3 regions of the Geodermatophilus sp. URMC 61 genome follow, and region 3 is predicted to be linked to each of the others. Evidence: riboswitches for the same ligand, from Rfam matches in the RefSeq annotation. Region 3 holds a riboswitch; each other region holds the start of a gene.
What was found. A riboswitch is a leader RNA that binds a small molecule or an ion and turns the genes downstream of it on or off. The one in region 3 is predicted to bind cyclic di-AMP.
Positions count from the first base shown of each region.

Region 1: it holds a riboswitch for cyclic di-AMP, as region 3 does, so the genes downstream of both, ACU610_RS10925 (transglycosylase family protein) here and ACU610_RS03820 (NlpC/P60 family protein) in region 3, are expected to answer to the same signal.
Region 2: it holds a riboswitch for cyclic di-AMP, as region 3 does, so the genes downstream of both, ACU610_RS06265 (hypothetical protein) here and ACU610_RS03820 (NlpC/P60 family protein) in region 3, are expected to answer to the same signal.

Region 1 covers NZ_JBRFHZ010000002.1:2,380,305-2,387,591, reverse strand. Annotated here, with positions in the region: gene ACU610_RS10935 (dihydrofolate reductase family protein) at 1-236, opposite strand, end outside; gene treZ (malto-oligosyltrehalose trehalohydrolase) at 239-1,993, opposite strand; gene ACU610_RS10925 (transglycosylase family protein) at 2,306-2,893, opposite strand; cyclic di-AMP (ydaO/yuaA leader) riboswitch at 2,897-3,064, opposite strand; gene treY (malto-oligosyltrehalose synthase) at 3,406-5,757, opposite strand; gene glgX (glycogen debranching protein GlgX) at 5,754-7,287, opposite strand, start outside.
Region 2 covers NZ_JBRFHZ010000002.1:1,346,343-1,353,629, reverse strand. Annotated here, with positions in the region: gene ACU610_RS06305 (MFS transporter) at 1-1,150, shown strand, start outside; gene ACU610_RS06300 (TetR/AcrR family transcriptional regulator) at 1,147-1,767, shown strand; gene ACU610_RS06295 (hypothetical protein) at 1,818-2,012, opposite strand; gene ACU610_RS06290 (hypothetical protein) at 2,355-2,498, shown strand; gene ACU610_RS06285 (hypothetical protein) at 2,495-2,977, shown strand; gene ACU610_RS06280 (VOC family protein) at 2,991-3,335, opposite strand; gene ACU610_RS06275 (sigma-70 family RNA polymerase sigma factor) at 3,406-4,269, shown strand; gene ACU610_RS06270 (polysaccharide deacetylase family protein) at 4,476-5,123, opposite strand; gene ACU610_RS06265 (hypothetical protein) at 5,384-5,857, opposite strand; cyclic di-AMP (ydaO/yuaA leader) riboswitch at 5,880-6,063, opposite strand; gene ACU610_RS06260 (hypothetical protein) at 6,398-7,162, shown strand.
Region 3 covers NZ_JBRFHZ010000002.1:805,058-812,344, reverse strand. Annotated here, with positions in the region: gene ACU610_RS03835 (AMP-dependent synthetase/ligase) at 1-1,339, shown strand, start outside; gene ACU610_RS03830 (glycosyltransferase family 4 protein) at 1,343-2,470, opposite strand; gene ACU610_RS03825 (M48 family metallopeptidase) at 2,467-3,753, opposite strand; gene ACU610_RS03820 (NlpC/P60 family protein) at 3,974-5,056, opposite strand; cyclic di-AMP (ydaO/yuaA leader) riboswitch at 5,073-5,222, opposite strand; gene ACU610_RS03815 (hypothetical protein) at 5,420-5,764, opposite strand; gene ACU610_RS03810 (D-alanyl-D-alanine carboxypeptidase family protein) at 5,863-7,287, opposite strand, start outside.

The DNA of each region.
Region 1 (7,287 bases), 1.6 Mb from region 3:
GTCCCGTGCCCGACCAAGACGACGTCGGCGTGCGCCCGCAGCGTGCGGAACACCCGCTTGTCGCCGGGTGAGCCCAGGCCGCCGCTGCGGCCCTGCACGGCCACCGACCCGTCGAGGGAGGCGACGAAGTCCACCCGCAGCGACCGTCCGCCCGGCAGCCGGTAGGCCCTGACCAGGGCGTCGTCGTCCAGGTCCGCGGTGTCCTCTCCGCCGGCCCCGGGCAGCAGCCGGCGCACGGTCAGGCCGTGGTGAGCACGGCCGCGCTCTCCGCCGGCAGCGTCACCGTGGTCCCGGCGAGGGCCGGCTCGTCGCCGGTGGCGAGGAGGACGCCGGTGGCCGCCCGGTCGAGGTCCACCTCCCGCGCGTCCCCGGACAGGTTGGCCACCACCCGCAGCGCGCCGCGGTGCACGACCAGCCAGCGGTCCTCGTCGTCCCAGCCCACCTCGACCCGCGACAGGTCGGGGTCGACCAGGTCGGGGTGCTCGTGCCGCAGCGCCAGCAGCGTCCGGTGCACGGCGAGCAGCGTGCGGTGCGGCTCGCGCTCGGGCTCGTCCCAGTCCAGCTTCGAGCGGGTGAAGGTCTCCGGGTCCTGCGGGTCGGGCACCTCGTCGGCGTCCCAGCCGTGCTCGGCGAACTCGCCCTTGCGGCCCTCGGCCGTCGCCCGGCCGATCTCCGGGTCCGTGTGGCTGGTGAAGAACTGCCACGGCGTCGAGGCGCCCCACTCCTCGCCCATGAAGAGCATCGGGGTGAACGGGCTGGTGAGCACCAGCGTCGCGCCGACGGCGAGCAGGCCGGGGGAGAGGGACGCCGAGACGCGGTCGCCGACGGCGCGGTTGCCGATCTGGTCGTGGTCCTGCAGGTAGCCGAGGAACTTCCAGCCGGGCAGCAGCGCGGTGTCGACCGGCCGGCCGTGGTGCCGGCGGCGGAAGCTCGACCAGGCACCGTCGTGGAAGTACGCGCCGGTCAGCGTCTTGGCCAGCCCGGCGAGCCCGGCGGCGGCGAAGTCCCCGTAGTAGCCCTGGCCCTCACCGGTCAGCACCGAGTGCAGCGCGTGGTGGAAGTCGTCGCTCCACTGCGCGGAGATGCCCGTGCCGTTGGCCACCCGCGGGGTCACCATCCGCGGGTCGTTGAGGTCGCTCTCGGCGATGAGCGTCAGCGGCCGGCCGAGCGCCACCGAGAGCCGGTCGACCTCCTGCGCCATCTCCTCGAGCACGTGGGTGGCCCGCTCGTCGACCAGCGCGTGGACGGCGTCCAGCCGCAGCCCGTCGACGTGCATGTCCCGCAGCCACATCAGCGCGTTGTCCAGGATGTAGCGGCGCACCTCGTCGGAGTCCGGGCCGGAGAGGTTGACCGAGCTCCCCCAGGTGTTGGCGCCGCCCTCGCTGAAGATCGGCATGAACAGCGGCAGGTAGTTCCCGGACGGGCCGAGGTGGTTGTAGACGACGTCCTGGATGACGCCGAGGCCGCGCTGGTGGCAGGCGTCGACGAAGCGCTGGTAGGCCGCGGGACCGCCGTAGCTCTCCTGCACCGTGTACCAGAGGACGCCGTCGTAGCCCCAGTTGTGCGTGCCGTCGAAGCCGTTGACCGGCAGCAGCTCGACGAAGTCGACGCCGAGGTCGACCAGGTGGTCGAGCTTGCCGGTGGCGGCGTCCAGCGTGCCCTCGGGGGTGAACGTGCCGACGTGCATCTCGTAGACCACGCCACCGGCCAGCGGGCGGCCGGTCCAGGCGCGGTCGCCCCACGCGTACGAGGACGGGTCGTAGCGGCGGGACGGCCCGTGCACACCCTCGGGCTGGCGGCGCGAGCGCGGATCCGGGCGGGGGGTGTCGTCGTCGCCCAGCAGGAAGCCGTAGTCGGCCTCCGGGCCGGCCTCGACCTCGGCCCGCCACCAGCCGCCGTCCTCCCGGCGCATGTCGTGCACCGACCCGTCGACCTGCAGCCGGACCCGTTCCGGGACCGGCGCCCAGACGGCGAACTCGACGGCAGCGGACATGCAGGGGCCTCCAGGGGAGTCGTGGGTGGTCCGAGGGGTCATGCCCGCGCGGACGGCCGCCAACCACGTCTTTCCCGCGTGCCGCGCGCCACTCCTCGAGGACCCCGTCCTCCCCACCCCTCGTGGAAGGACCCCCGACCCCCACCGCTCGCAGGCTCGGGTCAGGCCCCGTCCGGAGGCTCGCCGCGAGCTCGTGAGCGGTGAGGAGGACGGGGTCCTCGTGCCGGCAGGGGGCCGGCGGGACCCGGGACGGAGCCGAGGGGCCCGGGCTCCCGGCGGCCGGGGGAGTGCCTCCCCGGCCGCCGGTCCGCCTCACGGCAGCTGCAGCACCTGACCGGCCGAGATCCGGTTCGGGTCGCTGAGCTGGTCGTCGTTGGCGGCGTACAGCGCCTGCCAGCCACCGGCGACGCCCTGCTGCTGGGCGATCGTGCCCAGCGTGTCACCGGCCTGGACGGTGTAGGTACCCCCGCCGGCCGCTGCCGGGGCCGGCGCGGCCACCGGGGCAGCGGCGATGGGAGCCGCGCCGGCCTCGGGAGCGGAGGGGTTGAGACCCTTGCCGCAGGTCGGCCAGGCGCCCGGGCCCTGGGCGTCGAGCGTGCGCTCGGCGACGGCGATCTGCTGCGCCTTGGTGGCCAGGTGGGCGTTGGACGCGTACTGGTGGCCACCGAACGCGGCCCAGGTGCTCGCGCTGAACTGCAGGCCGCCGTAGTAGCCGTTGCCGGTGTTGATGGCCCAGTTGCCGCCGGACTCGCACTGGGCGACGGCGTCCCAGTTGTTGGGGGCGGCCGCCGAGGCCGGGGCGGCCAGGACGCCGAGGGAGACGGCGGCGGCACCGCCGAGCACCACGGCACCACGGCGCAGGGCGCGTGCGGACGTGCGGGCAGGAGAGGACGAACGCATGGGGGACTCCCGATCCGCCGCCTGCGAGGTGAGCTGTCGGGTTCGGAGCGATCGGTGCCCCGGCCGTGCGCACACGGCTTCACCCCGAGGTGCCCGGCCGGACCGGCCGGGCACCGAGATGGGTCCCCCACCCCCGTCCTGGCTGTGCAGGAGGTACGGCGGCCGACGGACGGGGTTCGGCGGATCGGCTCCGGCACCCGGTTCCGGATGGGGGTGCCCGGACAAGGTAACGGTCAGGTCACGGCGGCACACCCCGTGCCCCACGGGCAACTCGGGTGACACGGCCGGCCGTCGGCGCCGGGACCGGGCGGATCACCTGGTCACGTCCCCGCGTGGGCACGTGCCCACGCGGGGACGTGAGGTCCGTCTCACCTCGGCCCCGCGCCCCGGCCCTGGACCCCTGCAGGCACGAGGACCCCGTCCTCCTCACCGCTCACGAGCTCGCGGCGAGCCTCGGGACGGGACCTGGGGCGAGCCTGCGAGATGGTGGGGGCAGGGGTCCTGCTACCGCTTCAGTCGCGGACCAGGAGCGCGACCGGGAGCCGGTCGAGCAGCCCGGCCACCGGCAGCCCGTCGGCGTCGGAGACGAACCGCCCGCCGGTGAGCAGGTCCCGCCAGGCCCCGGTCGGCAGCTGCAGCGCGGTGTCGCCCCACCCGGTGATCGACAGGCCCACGGGCAGCCGGGTCGCCACGGGCACCACACCGCCCCGGTCGAAGGCGACCACGTGGTCGGAGGCGACCCCGGTCGCCGTCACCGGCTCGTACCCGGTGAACCACTCCGGGTGCTCCCGGCGGGCGCGCAGCACGCGGGAGACGACGAGCAGCTTGGCCGCGCCGGTCTCGTCGACCGTGGGGACCTCGCCGGCGTCCAGCCGGGCCAGCAGCCTCCGCCGCAGGTCGTGGTCGACCGGACGGCGGTTGTCCGGGTCGACCAGCGAGAGGTCCCACAGCTCGGTGCCCTGGTAGACGTCCGGGACGCCGGGCATCGTCAGCTGCAGCAGCTTCTGCGCCAGCGAGTTGGACCGGCCGAACGGCGCGATGCGGGCGACGAACCGCTCGATCTCGGAGCTGGTCCGCTCGTCGTCGAAGGCCGCGTCGACCATCTCGTGCAGAGCGGTCTCGAACTCCTCGTCGACGTCGGTCCACGTCGTCGACGTCCCCGCCTCGCGGGCCGCCTTCTCCGCGTAGCCGTGCGCCCGCTCGCGCGACAGCGGCCAGGCGCCGACCAGGTTCTGCCACACCAGGTGCGCCAGCGGGCGGTCGGGCAGCGGGTGCCGGGTCAGCAGCCCGCGGACCAGGTCGGCCCACTCGGCCCCGAGCTCGGCGAGCACGGCCAGCCGGGCTCGGGTGTCCTCGCTGCGCTTGGTGTCGTGGGTCGACAGCGTGGTCATCGACTGGGGCTTGCGCTCCAGTCGGCGCTGCTGCGCCTCGTGGAACTCCTGCACCGTGCTGCCGAACCGCGCCGGGTCCCCGCCGACCTCGTTGAGCATCACGAACCGCGCCCACCGGTAGTAGGCGCTGTCCTCGACCCCCTTGGCCATGACCGGACCGCTGGTCTGCTCGAAGCGGGTCGCCGCCTCGGTCCCGGCCTGGGAGAGCACCGGGTGCAGCGCGTCCAGCGCGGCGGAGAGGTCGGGACGGCGCTCCCGCACCGCGGCCACGGTGGCGTCGAGGTGCTCGCGGCCGTCGGGGAGGTAGGTGCGGTAGACCGGGAAGCTGGCCAGCAGCTCGGCCAGCGCCTCGGTCTGCTGCTCCCGGTCGATGCCGGGCAGCTCGCCGATCACCCGCACCAGCCGGGCCACCTCCGAGCCGAGGATCCCGTCGGTCACCTCGCGCTTGCAGTCGTGCACCAGCTGCGCGTAGTCGACCGGGGCGCCGGTGAGCTCGGTGTCCAGCGCGCTGAGCACCGCCTCGCCGGCCGGGTCGACCAGCACGTCGTCGACCTCGGCGAGGGCGTCGTAGCCCGTCGTCCCGGCGGTCCGCCACGACTCCGGCAGGTCCTCCCCGGGCTCGAGGATCTTCTCCACCACGGTCCACCGGCCGCCGGAGGCCTCGGCCAGCCGGTCGAGGTAGCCCTTGGGGTCGGCCAGGCCGTCGGGGTGGTCGATGCGCAGCCCGTCGACCGCGCCCTCCTCGACCAGCCGCAGGACGAGCCGGTGCGTCGTCTCGAAGACCGCCGGGTCCTCCGTGCGCAGCCCGGCGAGGGTGTTGATCGCGAAGAACCGGCGGTAGTTGAGGTCGCGGTCGGCGCGCCGCCAGTCGACCAGCTCGTAGTGCTGCCGGTCGTGCACCTCCTGCGGCGTCCCGTGCTCGGTGCCCGGCGCGACGGGGAAGCGGTTGTCGTAGTAGTGCAGCTCCGGGGCAGCGTCCTCCCCACCCGCCCCCTCGACGACCTCGAGCTTCTCGACGTCGTCCGCCGACCCGAGCACCGGGATGCGCACCCGGCCGCCGCCGAAGTCCCAGTCGACGTCGAAGGCGGCCGCGTGCGCGCTGTCCCGCCCGTGCTTCAGCACGTCCCACCACCAGGGCGCCTCGGCCGGGTCGGCGATGCCCATGTGGTTGGGCACCAGGTCCAGCACCAGCCCGAGGCCGTGCTCGTGCAGCGCGGCGACCAGCCGGTCGAAGCCGGGCCGACCGCCGCGCGACTCGTCGATGTGCGCGTGGTCGACGGTGTCGTAGCCGTGCGTGCTGCCCGACGCCGACCGCAGCAGCGGTGAGGCGTAGGCGTGGCTCACGCCCAGGTCGGCGAGGTACCCGGCCAGCGACGCGGCGTCGTCCAGCGTGAAGTCGGCGGTGACCTGCAGCCGGTAGGTCCCGGTGGGGACGGCGCGGCGGCGGGCCGCGCCGTCCATCGGCTCGCTCACGAGCGGCGGGGGGCGCTGAGCACGACCATCGAGCGGTCCTGCACCGTCACCGTCTCGCCGGCCTTGAGCTCCCGCGGCTCGACCTCACCCATCTCCGCGGTGTCGAGCACCACGGTCCACGCGGCCACGGCGTACTCCTCCGACGGCAGGGTGAACTCGATCGGCTCGTGGTGGGCGTTGAAGGCCAGGTAGAAGTGGTCGTCGACCACGTACTCCCCGCGCTCGTCGGTCTCCCGGATGCCGTGCCCGTTGAGGTACATGCCGATCGTCCTGGCGTAGCCGGCGTCCCAGTCGTCCTCGGTCATCAGGTCGCCGGACGGAGTGAGCCAGGCGACGTCCTGCACCGGGTCGCCCTCGCCCCGGCGCACCGGGCGGCCGTGGAAGAACCGGCGGCGGCGGAACGTCGGGTGCTCGCGGCGCAACCGGGTCACCGCCTTGGTGAACTCCTGCAACCCCTCGTCGACCTCGTCCCAGTGGATCCAGGTCAGCGGGGAGTCCTGGCAGTAGCCGTTGTTGTTGCCCTGCTGGGTGCGGCCCAGCTCGTCACCGTGCAGCAGCATCGGGACGCCCTGGCTGAGCATCAGCGTGGCCAGGAAGTTGCGCCGCTGCCGGGCGCGCAGGTGGAGGACCTTCTTGTCGACGGTCGGGCCCTCGACGCCGCAGTTCCAGCTGCGGTTGTGGCTCTCGCCGTCGTTGTTGCCCTCGCCGTTGGCCTCGTTGTGCTTCTCGTTGTAGGAGACCAGGTCGTTGAGGGTGAACCCGTCGTGCGCGGTGACGAAGTTGATGCTCGCCACCGGGCGCCGGCCGGAGTGCTGGTAGAGGTCGGCCGAGCCGGTGAGCCGGCTGGCGAACTCGCCGATCGTGGAGGGCTCGCCGCGCCAGAAGTCCCGGACGGTGTCGCGGTACTTGCCGTTCCACTCGGTCCACAGGGCCGGGAAGTTGCCGACCTGGTAGCCGCCCTCACCGACGTCCCACGGCTCGGCGATGAGCTTGACCTGGCTGACCACCGGGTCCTGGTGCACCAGGTCGAAGAAGGCCGACAGCCGGTCGACGGCGTGCAGCTCGCGGGCCAGCGTGGAGGCCAGGTCGAAGCGGAAGCCGTCGACGTGCATCTCGGTGATCCAGTACCGCAGCGAGTCCATGATCAGCTGCAGCGCCTGCGGGGTGCGGGCGTTGAGCGAGTTCCCGGTGCCCGTGTAGTCCATGTAGTACTGCGGGTCGTCCTCGACCAGCCGGTAGTAGGCCCGGTTGTCGATGCCCTTGAACGACAGCGTGGGGCCGAGGTGGTTGCCCTCGGCGGTGTGGTTGTAGACCACGTCGAGGATGACCTCGATGCCCGCCTCGTGCAGGGTGCGGACCATCCCCTTGAACTCCTGCACCTGCATGCCGTTGTCGGTGTTGCTCGCGTACTCGTTGTGCGGCGCGAAGAACCCGATCGTGTTGTAGCCCCAGTAGTTGCGCAGGCCCTTCTGCTGGAGCGTGTCGTCCTGCACGAACTGGTGCACCGGCATGAGCTCGATGGCGGTCACG
Region 2 (7,287 bases), 540 kb from region 3:
ACGGCTGGCCATCGCCGTCTGGGCGGCCGCGTTCTCCGGCGGCGCCGCCCTGGGCCCGATCGTCGGCGGGGTCCTGCTCGAGCACTTCTGGTGGGGCTCGGTGTTCCTGGTGAACGCCCCGGTCATGGTCCTGCTGCTCGTCGGCGCCCCGTTGCTGCTGCCCGAGTCGCGCAACCCGCGGCCGGGCCCCTTCGACGCGCTCTCCGCCGTCCTGTCGATCGCCGGTGTGCTGCCGCTGGTCTACGCCCTCAAGACCGCGGCCCACGGCGGCGGGAGCGGGCCGGTGTTCCTGGGCCTCGCGGCCGGGCTTGCACTGCTGTGGACCTTCGTGCGCCGGCAGCGCCGGCTGGCCGAACCGCTGCTGGACCTGCGCCTGTTCGGTTCCCGCGCCTTCTCCGTCGCCGTGACGACGAACCTGCTCACGGTCTTCGCCCTGCTCGGCCTGATGTTCTTCCTGCCGCAGTACCTCATGCTCGTGCTGGGCATGAGCCCGCTGGTCGCCGGCCTGTGGATGCTGCCGCTCGCGGGAGCGACCGTGGCCGGGTCGCTGGCCGCTCCGTGGCTGACGCGCCACCTGCACCTGCGGTGGGTCATCGGCGGTGGGACGGCGCTGGCCGCGACCGGGCTCGCGGTCGGCACGATGCTCGGGGTCGACGGCGACCGGGTCGTCCTGGTCGTGGCGAGCGTGCTCATCGGTGGCGGCGTCGGGGCGGCCGAGGCGCTGACCAACGACGTCATCCTCGCGACGGCACCCCCCGAGCGGGCCGGTGCCGCCGCCTCGGTCTCCGAGACCGCCTACGAGTTCGGTGGCGCGATGGGCACCGCCGTGCTCGGCACCGTGGGGCTCTCGGTCTACGCGGCGCACCTCGGCGTCGTCGACGGCGTGCCGGCGCAGGGTGCCGAGGCGGCCCGGGAGACCCTCGGCGGCGCCGCGGAGGTCGCAGCAGGGTTGCCGCCGCACACCGCCATGTCCCTCCTCGCCGAGGCCGGGCAGGCGTTCGTCACCGGCATGCACGTGGTCCTGCTCGTCGCCGCCCTGCTGGCGGCGTACGTGGCGGTGCAGGCCGTCGTCCTGCTCCGCGGCAGCGCGGTGCCCGGCGCGGGTCCGGTGCCCGCCGGCCTCCCGGCAGGTGAGACCGTGGCCCGGTGACGGAGGCGAGGCGCGCGCACCTGCCCGTCGAGCAGCGCCGCGCCCAGCTCGTGGCGGCCGCCATGCGGGTGATGCAGCGCGAGGGGGCGTGGGCGCTCACCACCCGGGCGGTGGCCAAGGAGGCGGGCGTCCCGCTGGGGGCGGTGCACTACGCCTTCGGCTCCAAGACCGAGCTGGTGCGCGCGGTCTTCCGGGCCGACCGTGACCGCTCCACCGCGCTGCTCCGGCGGGCGGTGGAGACCGGGGGCACCCCCGCGGAGATCCTGACCCGCGCCCTGGTCGGCTACGTCGACAGCGTCATCGCCGATCCCGGAGCCGAGATCGTGCTCCAGGAGCTGACCATGATGGGCGGCCGGGACGACGACCTGCGAGCCGCGGCGCGGGAGTCCACCGAGCAGTACCGCGGCGACGTCCTCGACCTGCTGCACCGCGTCGCCGAGGCATCCGGCGGTACCTGGTGCGGGGACGTGGAGGTGCTCGCCGAGTCTGTGCTGGGCCAGCTCTTCGGGTTGTCGGTGAACTGGTTGTGCACCGGCGACGACGACCTCTTCCGCCGCTCCGCCACGGACGCCGCCCGGACCCTCGCCGCCCGCCTGACGGGAGGGACCCACGCCTGAGTCGGGTGCCGCCGGTCCGCGGCCCGTGACCCCGACCGGCCCGCGGTCGCTCAGGGGCTCCCACCCATCCGGTCGGTGAGCGTGTCCAGGGCGACGCCGACGGACTGGAAGGCGGCGGCGGCCTCGGTGAAGTCGACCGGGTAGTGGAGGGCGAGCAACCGGGCCTCCTGCTCCGGAGTCAGTCCCATGATCGGCAGCAGGTCCACGACGTGCTGCCGGGTGATCCGCAAACGGCTCAGGTCCATCAGGGGTCTCCTGGGGGCTCACGTGTGGGTGGGTGTCCGTCCAGACTCGACACACCGCCCTGGTACCACCAGAGGAACACGCAGGAGTGCGGTTCCTCGTCGTCGCGGCGACCGACCGCGCCGGCGTGGCCCTTCGTCCGCCGTGGGCCGGCGCCGCCGTGGCTCGGCGCTGCATCGGCGGTCCGCCTGCCTCCGTCCGGGGCGAACGAGGGGTCGCCGGTGCGGCCGGGCAGTGGACGCGGCCCGGCCCCACCGCGGGTGTCACGCGGGGATCGACGTGACCGCCTCCACCGCCGCCAGGATCGTGGCGGCGACCTCGTCGGGCCGTGAGACCGAGATAGCGTGCCCGAGCAGGCCGCGGAGCCGGACCTGGTCCGGCTGGCACGCCTGTGCGACCACGTCCCCCTGGCGCTGCGCATCGCCGGCAACCGCGTGGCCAGCCGACCCGGGTGGACGGCGGCCGGGCTGGTGCAACGCCTGCGGTGAGGGCACGCCGTCTGGACGCGCTGACCGCCGGCGACCTGCAGATGCGGGCGGCCATCGGGTCGTCCGTCGACCAGCTCGGGCCGTCGACCCGGCAGCTGTCCCGACGGCTGGCGCTCGTGGAGGACCCGACCTTCGTGGCCGGTCTGGCCGCTGCCCTCGTCGGGGCGCCGCGGTGGCGTGCGGAGGACATGCTCGACGAGCTCGCCGACCTCGACCTCGTCCAGCCCGCGGCCGGCAACCGCTACGCCCTCCGCGGTCTGCTCCGGCTCTACGCCGAGGCGGAGCTCGCCGCGCACGAGCCACCGGCGGCCCGTGAGGCGGCGCGCGCGGCCGCGGACCGGTGGCGCGTGCCCATGTCGAGCTCCCCGGGGCGACCCGGTGCGGGTGTCCGTCGGAGGAGCCGGCGCTTCCCGTCCCCGGGACGGCCGGCCCGCCCCGGTCTCCTCCGCGGGACGCGGCGAGCGGCGGCACGAGGATGAGGAGCGGTGCGGATCAGCCCGCCTGGCGCAGGCCGATGAGGTTGCCGTCGCCGTCCCGGGCCAGGGCGACGAGGAGGCCGCCGCCGACGTCGGTGGGCTCCTGCACCGTCTCGGCGCCGGCCGCCAGGAGGGCGGCGAGGCTCGTCGCGACGTCGTCCACGTGCCAGTAGGCGACCGGGCCGGACTGCCCGTGCCGGTGGCCGTGCGGGTCCAGGCCGATCGCCTGACCGTCGGCGTCGAACTGGGCGTAGTACGGCGCGTCCACCACCGGCTCGGTACCGAGCAGCGCACCGAACAGCGCCTTGGCGCGGGCCAGGTCGTCCACGGGGTAGATGACGGTGCGGATCCCGGTCGTCATGGTGTGCTCCTCGGATGGTGGGGTTCGTCTGCCACCTCTCTGACACGCGCCGACCGAGGGATGTGACGACGTGAGCGCAGCCGACGTCCTCGCGGGGCGGTTCGAGGAGCACCGCGACCGGCTGACCGCCGTGGCCCACCGCCTGCTCGGCTCGCGCGCCGAGGCCGAGGACGCCGTCCAGGAGGCCTGGCTGCGGGTCAGCCGGGCCGGCAGCGCCGACGTGGAGAACCTCGGCGGCTGGCTGACGACCGTCGTGGCCCGCGTGGCGCTCAACCAGCTGCGTGCTCGGGCCAGCCGGCGCGAGGACCCCCTCGACGACGCGCCGCCGAGCCGTCTGCACGCCGTCGCCGACCCCGCCGAGGAGGCGGTGCTCGCCGACTCCGTCGGGCTGGCGCTGCTCGTCGTCCTCGACCAGCTCGCGCCCGCCGAGCGGCTGGCCTTCGTGCTGCACGACCTGTTCGACGTGCCCTTCGACGAGATCGCGCCGATCGTCGACCGCTCCCCTGCCGCTGCTCGGCAGCTGGCCAGCCGGGCCCGGCGCCGGGTGCGCGGAGCCGAGCCGCCCGATGCCACCCAGCGGCGCCGCGAGGTGGTCGCGGCCTTCCTCGACGCGTCGCGCAACGGCGACTTCTCCGCCCTGCTCCAGCTCCTCCACCCCGAGGCGGTGCTGCGGTCCGACGCCGTCGCCACCCGGATGGGCGCCGACGCCGAGGTCTCCGGGGCGACCGCGGTCGCCCGGTTCTTCTCCGGCCGGGCGCGGGCCGCGCGGCTCGTGCTCGTCGACGGCACGCCCGGAGCGGTGTGGTCACTGAGGGGGACGCCGCAGGTGGTCTTCGCCTTCACGGTCGAGGACGGCGTCGTGACCGCGATCGACCTGCTCGCCGACCCGGCGACCCTGGCGGATCTGGACCTGCAGCCCCTCGGGCAGCGGTAGCCGTCCACCCCGGATCACGCCGGGCGGCCCCGGATCGCCGTCGTCATGACACCGGTCAGCGCCGTCGACGCCGGTGGCGTCGCCAGCCCGGCGGCCACCGGGGCCGCCGGACCAGCCGAGGAGCTCCTGCGTGCCGTGGCCGATGAACGGACCACCGCGTCGATCGTCCGGACCGTTCCACAACCCCGCGGTGTGGTGCGGGGACATCACTGCGTGCAGTACCCCCTCTCGGCCAGCCCGTCCAGGATCATCGGCAGGGCTGCGGGGGTGTTCTGCCCCGTGGCGTCGTGCAGGAGGACGATGCTCCCCGGCCGCACCTGCTGCAGCACGCGGTCCCGGATCGTCGTCGCCGGCGGATCCGCCCAGTCGCGGGGGTCGACGGTCCACAGCACCATCGAGTCCAGGCCGACCTCCCGGGCCGCCGCCTGTACGAGGTCGTTGGTGGCGCCGTACGGCGGGCGCCACTCGCCGGGGACGCTCCCCGTCGCCTGCTCGATGGCCTCGTTGGTGCGCCGCAGCTGGGATGCCACCTGCGCCCGGTCGAGCGTGGTGAGCTCCGGGTGGCTCCACGAGTGGTTCCCGATCCGGTGCCCCTCCTTGCTGGCGCGGCGCACGATGTCGGGTCGGGCAGCGGTCATCTGACCGGTGACGAAGAACGTCGCCTCCGCTCCCCGGTCCGCGAGCGTGTCCAGGATGTCGGGTGTGGCGGTCCGGTGGGGCCCGTCGTCGAAGGTGAGCCGCACGTAGCCGGCCGCGCACTGCGGTGCCGACGCCGCCTGAGCCGGGACGGCCTGCAGCACCAGCAGGAGGGCCCCCGTCACCGACGCCGTCCAGCGCTGCAGGGTCGGGCTCACCGGGCGTGTCGGTGTGCGATCCCGACCCACCCTGCGGCCGCTGCGCATGCTCGGCTGCGGCCCGGCGGACCCGCATCGACGCGGGTAGAGGGAGTCCTGCGACCGGGCATCGGACGACGTTGCGGGAGTGCGGCTGGGCTCACCGCGCCGACGGGAACGTCGGGGTGTGTCCGCCGTGGGCGGGCACACCGATCCCGAGGGCGTACTCCCGCAACGCGTCTCAGGTTCAGGCACGGTCACGTGCCTCCGGTGACCTGGGCTCAGCTGAGTCGGCTGACCGCAGCCCGGGCCGCGGGCAGGTGGTTCCGGTACGAGCCGTTGGTGTAGGCCGCCCAGGACCTGAAGTTGGCGCCCTTGGCGGAGATCCGATACGCGGCGTTGGCGTTGCACTGTGCGTCGAAGGCGCAGCTCCTGGAGACCGAGGGGTGCCAGCAGCTGTTGATCTGCCAGAGACCACGGTCCACCGAGCCGTTCGGACAGCCCTTGGTCGGGCCGTTGGCGTTCTGCGCGTTCGGCCGACAGGACGACTCCCCCATGCCGACCGCGACCGCGGTGACGAGCCGATCGCCGCTGAAGCCGGCCCGCGAAGCGACCTGCGCGCACAGGTCTGCTGGTGCACGGGCCGAGGTGTCAGGGGCTGCCATCGCCGGAGCCGGTACTGCGAGGGCGATGAGCGCCAGGCTCACCACGATGCCCAGACGGATGGGGCGCCCCGCCTGGACGGAATCGGGCATGCCGAGGACAGATCTGTGCATGAGATCCTCCGAGCGCGCCTGCGGGATGAGCTGTCGGGTTCGGGCGGGAGGACTGCCCGGCCGTGGCGGACACGGCTTCACCCCGAGGGCCGCTTACTGGGCCCGGAGGTCCTGCGATCTCCCGTTCCTGCCTCAGGTGTGTCGAGGTCGGTCCGGCCAGCGGCAGGATTCGGCGTGCTGCCGGACCGTCCCGCGGATGCGAGCGCCCTGACCGTAGAATGTGACTTAGGTCACAGCAAATGCAGCGTGCAGGGACGAGCAGGAGCCGCAGCGCCGTCACTCCTCCCCGGCCGTGCACTCACGGTCCGGAACTGCCCTGCGCCTCGTGCGGCCCGGTCGACGACAGGCGTGGGGACCGGACGGCACCGCCATCGACCGGTGGTGCAGGGGCCCACTGCTCGCGTCGAGTCGGCCCTGCGCACGTGTCGGTGACCCGGCCGACGGGCCGCGCACCGTGGTCCCCGTTCCGGCGCGGCGCGCTGGCATCCTCCGGACGTCGCCAACGGACAGGAGACCGACATGACCAGCGGTTTCACCTTCCCGAAGCCGGAGTTCGACATCGAGTCGACCGTCGAGCGCGCCATGGCGCTGATCAACCGGACCCTCCAGCCCTCCCTCGAGGAGGCCCAGAAGGTGGTCGACAAGGTCCGTGCGGGCAAGCCCCTGGTCGCGCCGGGAGACCTGGTCGGCCAGGTGACGCGCGGAAACCGGATCAGGGCGGCGCGAGCGGTCTCCTACTCCCTGCCGTCGATCCTGCCCGGTTACGGGACGGCGATCTCGGCAGCCGCGGTCCCGGTCGCGTTGAGGGAGGTCCTGAAGGAGGCGGTGAGTGCGGCCATCAAGGTCGGACTGCTCTACGACAGGGACCTCACCGACCCCGAACTGACCCGCATCGCCGTCCTCCTGGTCCTCACGGACGGAGCGGTCGGGCTCGACAAGACCGGGAGGATCCGCCCCGACGCGATCCTGGGACGCCACGCGTCGCTGTTGGGGCAGCCCGCTGCGCACGACGCCCTGGCGGCCCTGACGGCGGAGGAGCGGCAGGAGATCGCCGCCTCGCAGTCGGAGATTCTCCGGTCGTGGGCACTGGCGGTCGGACCGCCGCTCCTCGCCGGGCTGTTGCCCTTCGGCCTGGGTCCCATGGCCGCCGCGAACTACGTGCAGCACGTCCTGAAGGGGACGATCACGGCCGCCGTGAAGGTCTTCGGGCCCGCCGCACCCGGAACGGTGACCGTCGGAGAACTCCCCGAACGGGAGGTCCAGCGGGGCGATCCCGGATCCTGAGCCGGCACGTCGGCGCCGGACGGTGGTCGACACGGCGGTGGACACCACGACGAACCGCCACCGGGTCGATGTCCCCGAGGGGTGTCGGAGTCACTGGAGGCGGCTCCGGGGGAACGCCTACGGCC
Region 3 (7,287 bases):
CCGGGCGACGCTGCACGCCGACAGCCTGGCCACGCTCATCTACACCAGCGGCACCACCGGCCGGCCCAAGGGCTGCGAGCTGACGCACCGCAACTTCCTGTTCGAGATCGGCAACGGCATCACGCTGCTCGACCGGTTCATCAACGCCCAGAGCTCGCTGCTGCTGTTCATCCCGCTGGCGCACGTGCTCGCCCGGGTCCTGCAGGTCGGTGCGATCAGGAACCGCACGGTCATCGGCCACACCCCGGACGTGAAGCACCTGGTCGAGGACCTCGGCGAGTTCAAGCCGACCTTCGTGCTCGCCGTCCCCCGGGTGTTCGAGAAGGTCTACAACTCGGCCAAGGCCAAGGCGGAGGGCGACGGCAAGGGCGGGATCTTCGACCGGGCCGCGCAGGTGGCCATCGACTGGTCCCGCGCGCAGGACACCGGCGGCCCCGGCCTGGCGCTGCGCGCCCAGCACGCGCTGTTCGACAGGCTCGTCTACGGCAAGCTGCGCGCCGCCCTCGGTGGCCGCTGCATGGGCGCGATCTCCGGCGGCGCCCCGCTGGGCGAGCGGCTGGGCCACTTCTTCCGCGGCATCGGCGTCACCGTCTTCGAGGGCTACGGCCTGACCGAGACCACCGCCGCCGCGTCGGTCAACCACGACGGCGCGCTGCGCATCGGCACCGTCGGCCGCCCGCTGCCCGGCGTCTCGTTCGCCACCGCCGACGACGGCGAGATCCTCATCCGCGGCGGCATCGTGATGCGCGGCTACTGGCAGAACGAGAAGGCCACCGAGGATGCCATCGACGCCGACGGCTGGTTCCACACCGGTGACCTCGGCGAGATCGACGCCGACGGCTTCGTGACGATCACCGGGCGCAAGAAGGAGATCCTGGTGACGGCGGGGGGCAAGAACGTCGCCCCCGCGGTCCTCGAGGACCGGCTGCGCGCCCACCGCCTGGTCAGCCAGTGCATCGTCGTCGGCGACCAGCGGCCCTTCATCGCCGCGCTGGTCACCCTCGACGAGGAGGCGCTGCCGCAGTGGCTGGCGGCCAAGGGCAAGGACACCGGCCTCCCCGCCGCCCAGCTCACCGAGGACCCCGACGTGCTCGCCGAGATCGGCGCGGCGGTCGAGGACGCCAACAAGGCGGTGTCGCACGCCGAGGCGATCAAGAGGTTCCGAGTGCTCGGCACCGACTTCACCGAGGACAACGGGATGCTCACGCCGAGCCTGAAGCTCAAGCGCTCCGTGGTGCTCAAGGAGTTCGACGCCGAGGTCGAGGAGCTCTACCAGAGGGACCGCGCTGCCGCCCACCCCTCGCAGGCTCGGGGCCGGGCCCTGCAGCAGGGCCGTTAGCCGTCAGCCGTCGGGGTCGAGCAGGGCAGCGAAGGTCCGGGCGATCGTCGTCCACGACCAGCGCTGCTCGACCCACGCCCGGCCGGCCGCGCCCATCCGGCGGGCGCGCTGCGGGTCGTCGAGCAGGCCGGTGAGGACGGCGGCGACCGCCTCCGGCGAGCGGGGGTCGGCCACGACGTGGCCGGTGACGCCCTCCTGCACCGTCTCCGGCGCGCCGCCGGAGGTACCGGCCACCACGGGCCGGCCGCAGGCGGCCGCCTCGAGGTAGACCATGCCCAGCCCCTCGACGTCCAGCCCGCCGCGGCGGGTGCGGCAGGGCATGGCGAACACGTCGCCGACTGCGTAGTGCTCGGGCAGCCGCTCCGACGGCACCGGCCCGGTGAGGACGACGGAACGCTCCAGCCCGCGGGCGGCGACCTCGCGGCACAGGCGGTCCTCCAGCGGGCCGCCGCCGACGAGCAGCAGCCGCGCGTCGGGGTGCCGCGCCAGCACCCGCGGCCACGCCGCGACCAGCACGTCCTGACCCTTGCGCGGCACCAGCCGTGAGACGCAGGTGACGACCGGCGCGCCGCCCAGCCCGTACCGCGCCCGCACCGCCGCCCCGTCGGCGTCCGGGGCGAAGCGGTCGACGTCCACCCCCGGCGAGAGCTGCGCCATCCGGGTGACCCCGCACAGCGCCGGTGCCAGCCGGTCGCGCGTGTAGTCGCTGATGTAGGTCAGCAGGTCGAGGCCGGCGGCGATCCGCCGCATCAGCTGCCGCGCGCCGGGCAGCGCCACCCAGCCGGTCTCGTGGCCGTGCGTGGCGCCGACCAGGTGGCGCACCCCGGCCTCCCGCAGCGCCGGGGCGAGCAGCCCCAGCGGGGCCGCGGCGCCGAAGAAGGCGGTGTCGCAGCCGTGCCGGCGGGCCAGCTCGGCCGCCGCGCGGGCCACGGCGGGCGTGGGCAGCAGCATCCCGGTCGGGTGGCGGACCACCTCGTAGGGCAGCGCGGCGTCGTGGGCCTCCCACCCGGGTGAGCGGGAGGCGAGCACGACCAGGGACTCCGGTGGGCGGCGGGCCAACAGTGCGGCGACGAAGGTCTGGATGCCCCCCTGGCGCGGAGGGAAGTCGTTGGTGACGACCAGCGTCCTCACCCGGCGTCCTCCAGCCGCTGCCAGTCCTCGGCGAAGGCGATCCGCTGCGCGCCGGTCGGGTGCGAACCGAAGAACCACTGCCAGGCCGCGGGCGGGTCGGGGTCGTTGAGGTTGGTGGCGGCGAGCTCGCGCTGCATCGCGGTGAACGCCCCGGCGTCCCCGGTGAGGTCGAGCGCGCGCAGGTCGGCGCGCGCCTCGACCTGCCGCGACACCAGGTTCTGCACCGGGGTGCTCAGCAGCCCGCCCACCGACAGCAGCAGCAGGACCAGGGGGACGACGGCCGGGTCGGCGGGCGACTGCGCGCCCGCGCGGCGCAGCAGCGGCGTCCACGACAGCAGCCAGCCCGACAGCGCCACCGCGGCCGCCGCCCCCAGCGCCCCGACCAGGGTGCCGGTGAGCACGTCGCCGTGGACGACGTGGCCGAGCTCGTGCGCGACGATCGACTCGACCTCGGCGTCGGACAGCTGCTCGAGGGTCGTGTCGTAGAGGACGATGCGGCGGGTCGACCCGAAGCCGGAGACGTAGGCGTTGAGCGCCGTGGTCCGCCGGGAGGCATCGGAGACGAGCACGTCCTGCACCGGGGTGCCGTTCTCCTCCGCCAGGTCGAGCAGCTCGCTGCGCAGCGCACTCGGGGGCAGTGACTCGAAGCGGTTGAACGCCGGCTCGATGACCACCGGGTAGAGGAACGACCCGACGACGACGAAGCCGGCCGCCACCGCCGCGGCCCACGCCCACCACGTGCGCGGCGCGCGCCGGACCAGCCAGAGGAAGGCGGCCAGCGCGAGGGCGGTGAGGACGGCGCTGATGGCGGTCGAGACCGCGACGTCGCGCAGCCACAACCCCCAACTGCGGGTCGAGATGCCGTACCGGTGGCGGACCACCTCCGCGTACGCCGACACCGGCAGCGTGGCCAGCCGGCCGAGGACCACCACGGCCGCCGTGCCGAGCAGCACCTGGGCGACCCGCCCGCCGCCGAGCGGTCGCGCCACGGCCCGCACCAGCCGTGCCCCCAGCGGGGTCAGCCCCAGGACGGCGGAGACGACCAGGCCGAGGAGCAGGGAGGTCAGCGAGGCCGGGCGCAGCGCCCTGGCGAAGGCCTCGGCCCGGGCGAGGAGGTCCGGCGGCAGGACCGACGAGGGGTCGACGGGAGTACGCCCACCCGGTGGCTCGGGCAGCAGCGTCCACGGCGGGACCGTCACGAGGACGACGACGAGCGCGGCGCCGAGGACACCGGCGACCAGGAGCGCGACCCGGCGGGCGCTCGTCCCGCCCGCCCCGCTCACGCGCCGATCCTATGGTCGGGTCCGCGGCGGTCGGGGACGGCACTCGGCGGCGGTGGGCCGGTCACGGGTGCCCGGAGGGACTCCCGACCGGGACACGGGCAGCGGCTCGATCCTGGCCCCGCCCCGGGCCGGCCCCGTCCAGAAGCTCGCCGCGGCCCCGTCCCCGGCCCCGTCCCGAGGCTCGCCACGAGCCTGCGAGCGGTGAGGAGGACGGGGTCCTTCAGGCGACCCGGCGCATCCCGGTGATGCCGCCCATCGAGTCGACGCTCACGACCTTCACCGGCTGACCCGAGGTCGAGGCGTGCACCATCTGGCCGTTGCCGATGTACATCGCCACGTGGCTGACGGGGCTGTGGTAGAAGATCAGGTCGCCCGGCTGCAGCTCGGACCGGGAGACCGCGGAACCCATCGCCGCCTGCATCCGCGACGAGTGCGGCAGGCTGATGCCGGCCGCGGCGTAGGCGTACTGGGTCAGCCCCGAGCAGTCGAAGGCATTCGGCCCGCCGGCGCCCCACACGTACGGGTCCCCCACCTGCGCCAGGGCGGTGTCGACGGCGATCTGCGCGGCGCCGCCGGCCGCGGCGGCCGGCGCGGCGGGGACCGACCGGCCGGCGTGCGCGGCCACGACCTCCTGCTGCTGCGGTGCCGACAGCGCGTCGTACTGCGCCTGGTAGTCGGCGGTGTCCGCCTCGAGCTGCGCCTGGCGGGCGGTGACGTCGTCGAGCGTGCGCTGGGCGGCGGCCTGCGCGGCGTCGGCGTCGGCGCGGGCCCGTTCGGCCGCGGCGGCGGACGCGGCGACCGCACCGAGCACGTCGTCGGTGTGGCCGGCGATGGCGTCGAGGGTGGCCAGCTGCGAGACGAACTCCTCGGCCGACCCGCTGGTCATCAGCAGGTCCAGCTCCGGCATGCCGTCGCCGGCGGTGAAGGCGGTGCGGGCGACCTGGCGGATCCGGCCGTCGAGCGCGTCGAGCTGCGTCTGGGCGGCGGCGACTGCCTGGCCGGCGCTCCGGACGGCGTCCTGCTGCTGCGCCAGCGTCTCGCGGGCCTCGTTGACCTGCTCGGTCAGGACCTCGAGTTCGTGCGCGGCCCGGGCGACCAGCTGCGCGGCCTGTGCGGCGCTCGTGGCGTCCTCCGGCTCCGCGACGGCGGTGCCCGGCAGCAGTGTGAGGGCGAGGGTGGCGGTGGCTCCCAGGACCAGTCCGCGGGCGATGCCGCGGGACAGGGTCGGGCGGCGGAACGCGACCGGGAGGTCGGGGTGGAACTGATCGACGGCATGCCTCTGGGCAGGGCGGGGGGTCGCCACGGTCGGCGGCTCTCCGTTTCTTCCTCAGCGACCGCCTACCGAGTTAGCTGACGGGTTCGGGCTGGGAAGAAGGCGCCCTATCTCTGCGCCCCGGCGGACCGGCGCGCGGGAGAACTCACCCCAGTGCTGCGGTGGGTCCCCGGTTCCCCCTCGGCGCCGGTGTGGCGCCTCGGGCGATTCGGCGGTGACCGGCCGAGGTCACCCGTCTGCAGGTGACGACCACCCGGCCGGACCGGCTCACCGTACGGGGGTTGTTGAAGAAGTGACGATCGGGGGTGCCGGGGACTGTGGGATCGGTGTTCCTGCTGGTCGGCGACACGCCGTCCGTCGGACCCGGCTCGCACGGAGACGGGCGCGCCCCGCTCACCCGGTGCGCCGCTGCGACCCCTGACCGCCGGCCCGCCGCTGCGGCGCGGCCCGTCGTGCCGGGGCCGGACGCGTGGCGTGCTCGTGCCGCAGCGGCGGCACCAGCCCGGCGTCGGCCAGCACCCGCACGGCGCGCCGCTCCACCTCGTCGAACTCCACGACCACCCCCGGCGGCAGCACGACGACGTCCTCGGCGGACAGCTGGCCGTCCCGCCGGCCGGTCATCGGCACCACCGTCGGGTCGGTGCTCTGCCAGCCCGGCGGCGCCCCCAGCAGGACGGTGACGACGCAGTCGCCGCAGCCGGTGCCGCGGGCGGTGCAGGTGTCGCAGTCGATGTGCACGGTCCACTCCTCTGCTCGCCGACCCTCGTCGCAGGAGGCCGTCCGCGGCCCCGGTCGATCCGGGCAGGACGCTAGGAGCGGGCACCGACAGTTCCGGCTCAGGCGCCGACGTACTCCCAGTGCCAGGGTTCCTCGCGGCCGTTGCCGGGGTCGGCCCACCGCGGGTGGACGAAGCCGAAGCGACCGGCGTTGGCGACCATCCAGGCGTACTGCGCCGTCCCGAACCGCTCGACGCCCCCGCACAGGTCGACCGCGAGGCCCCAGCCGTGGTTGCTGGTGCCGGGCACCGCGGCCAGCTCCGGCTTCTCCCCGTACAGCCGCACCTGAGCGGCGTAGGTCCGGTAGGAGTCGGTGGTGCACAACGGCGTCCCGAAGGCATCGGCGAAGGCACTGCTCATCCCCCGGTGGGCCGCCGCCGCGTCGCAGCGCAGCAGGTGGCCGGCGACCTCCAGCGGACACATCGCGCTGGGCGGGATCAACCCGTTCGGGAAGCCGCCCCACGCCGACCCCCCGGACGTCTCGGGCGGGTACCGCACGGCGCCGCACCCCACCGGCAGCGCCCCGCCGGACGGTCCGGGCGCCCGGACGGCCGTGCGCGGCCCGAGGCTCGGCCGCGCGACACCCAGCACCCGGTCGGCCGCCGGGCGGCCGACCACCACGGCACCGGCGCGGGCGTCGGCCGCCAGCACGGTCCGCCGGTCGAGCGCGATGCCCACGTTGCCCAGACCGGAGCGGCCGGCGCCGAGGAACACCAGGTCCCCCGGGAGGACGTCGGCCGGGTCGACCGGCGTGGTCACCGAGAAGAGCCCCGCCTGGTCATCGGGGAGGTCGATCCCCACCGAGGCGTAGACGGCGTGCACCAGCGATCCGCAGGCCCACGCGTCCGGCCCCGCCGCCCCCGGGACGTAGGGCAGCTCCAGAGCGTCCACCGCGGCGCTGACCGCGCCGACCGCCTCGGCGGACGGGACGACCAGCGGATCCGACGCGCCGGGCAACGCGGCCGCCCCCGCCTGCGCGCCGCCGTCGGACGCCGGCACCGGCGCCAGCCCGTCGGGCAGGCCTGCCGCCGGGTCGCGCAGCGCCGCGGCCGGCGGCGGGACGATGCCGGCCGCGGCCAGCTGGTCGAGGTGCCTGCGCCAGTCGGCCGCCGCCTGCCGGCCGGACGCCCGCTGCTCCTCCCGCTGCCGGCCCAGCTGCCGGTCGACGGCGGCGACGGCGACCTCCAGGTCCCGGCTCGCCGCGGCCGCGGCCGCCTCCAGCTCAGCGGTCTCGGTGGCGAGCTGCGCCGCTCGGGCACGGGCGGCCTCCCGTGTCCTCTCCGCCTCCGCCCGCCGCGCCGCGGCCTCCTGCCGTCGACGCTCCGCGGCGGCGACCACCGCGGCCGCGTGCCGCTCGGCGGCGTCGAGCAGGCCCCCCGCGGCGACGACGTCCCCGGGACCACCACCGGACAGCAGCACGGACAGCGGCGTGACCTCACCCGCGTCCCGGTACACCGCCGAGGCGTGCCGGGCCACCTCGGCCCG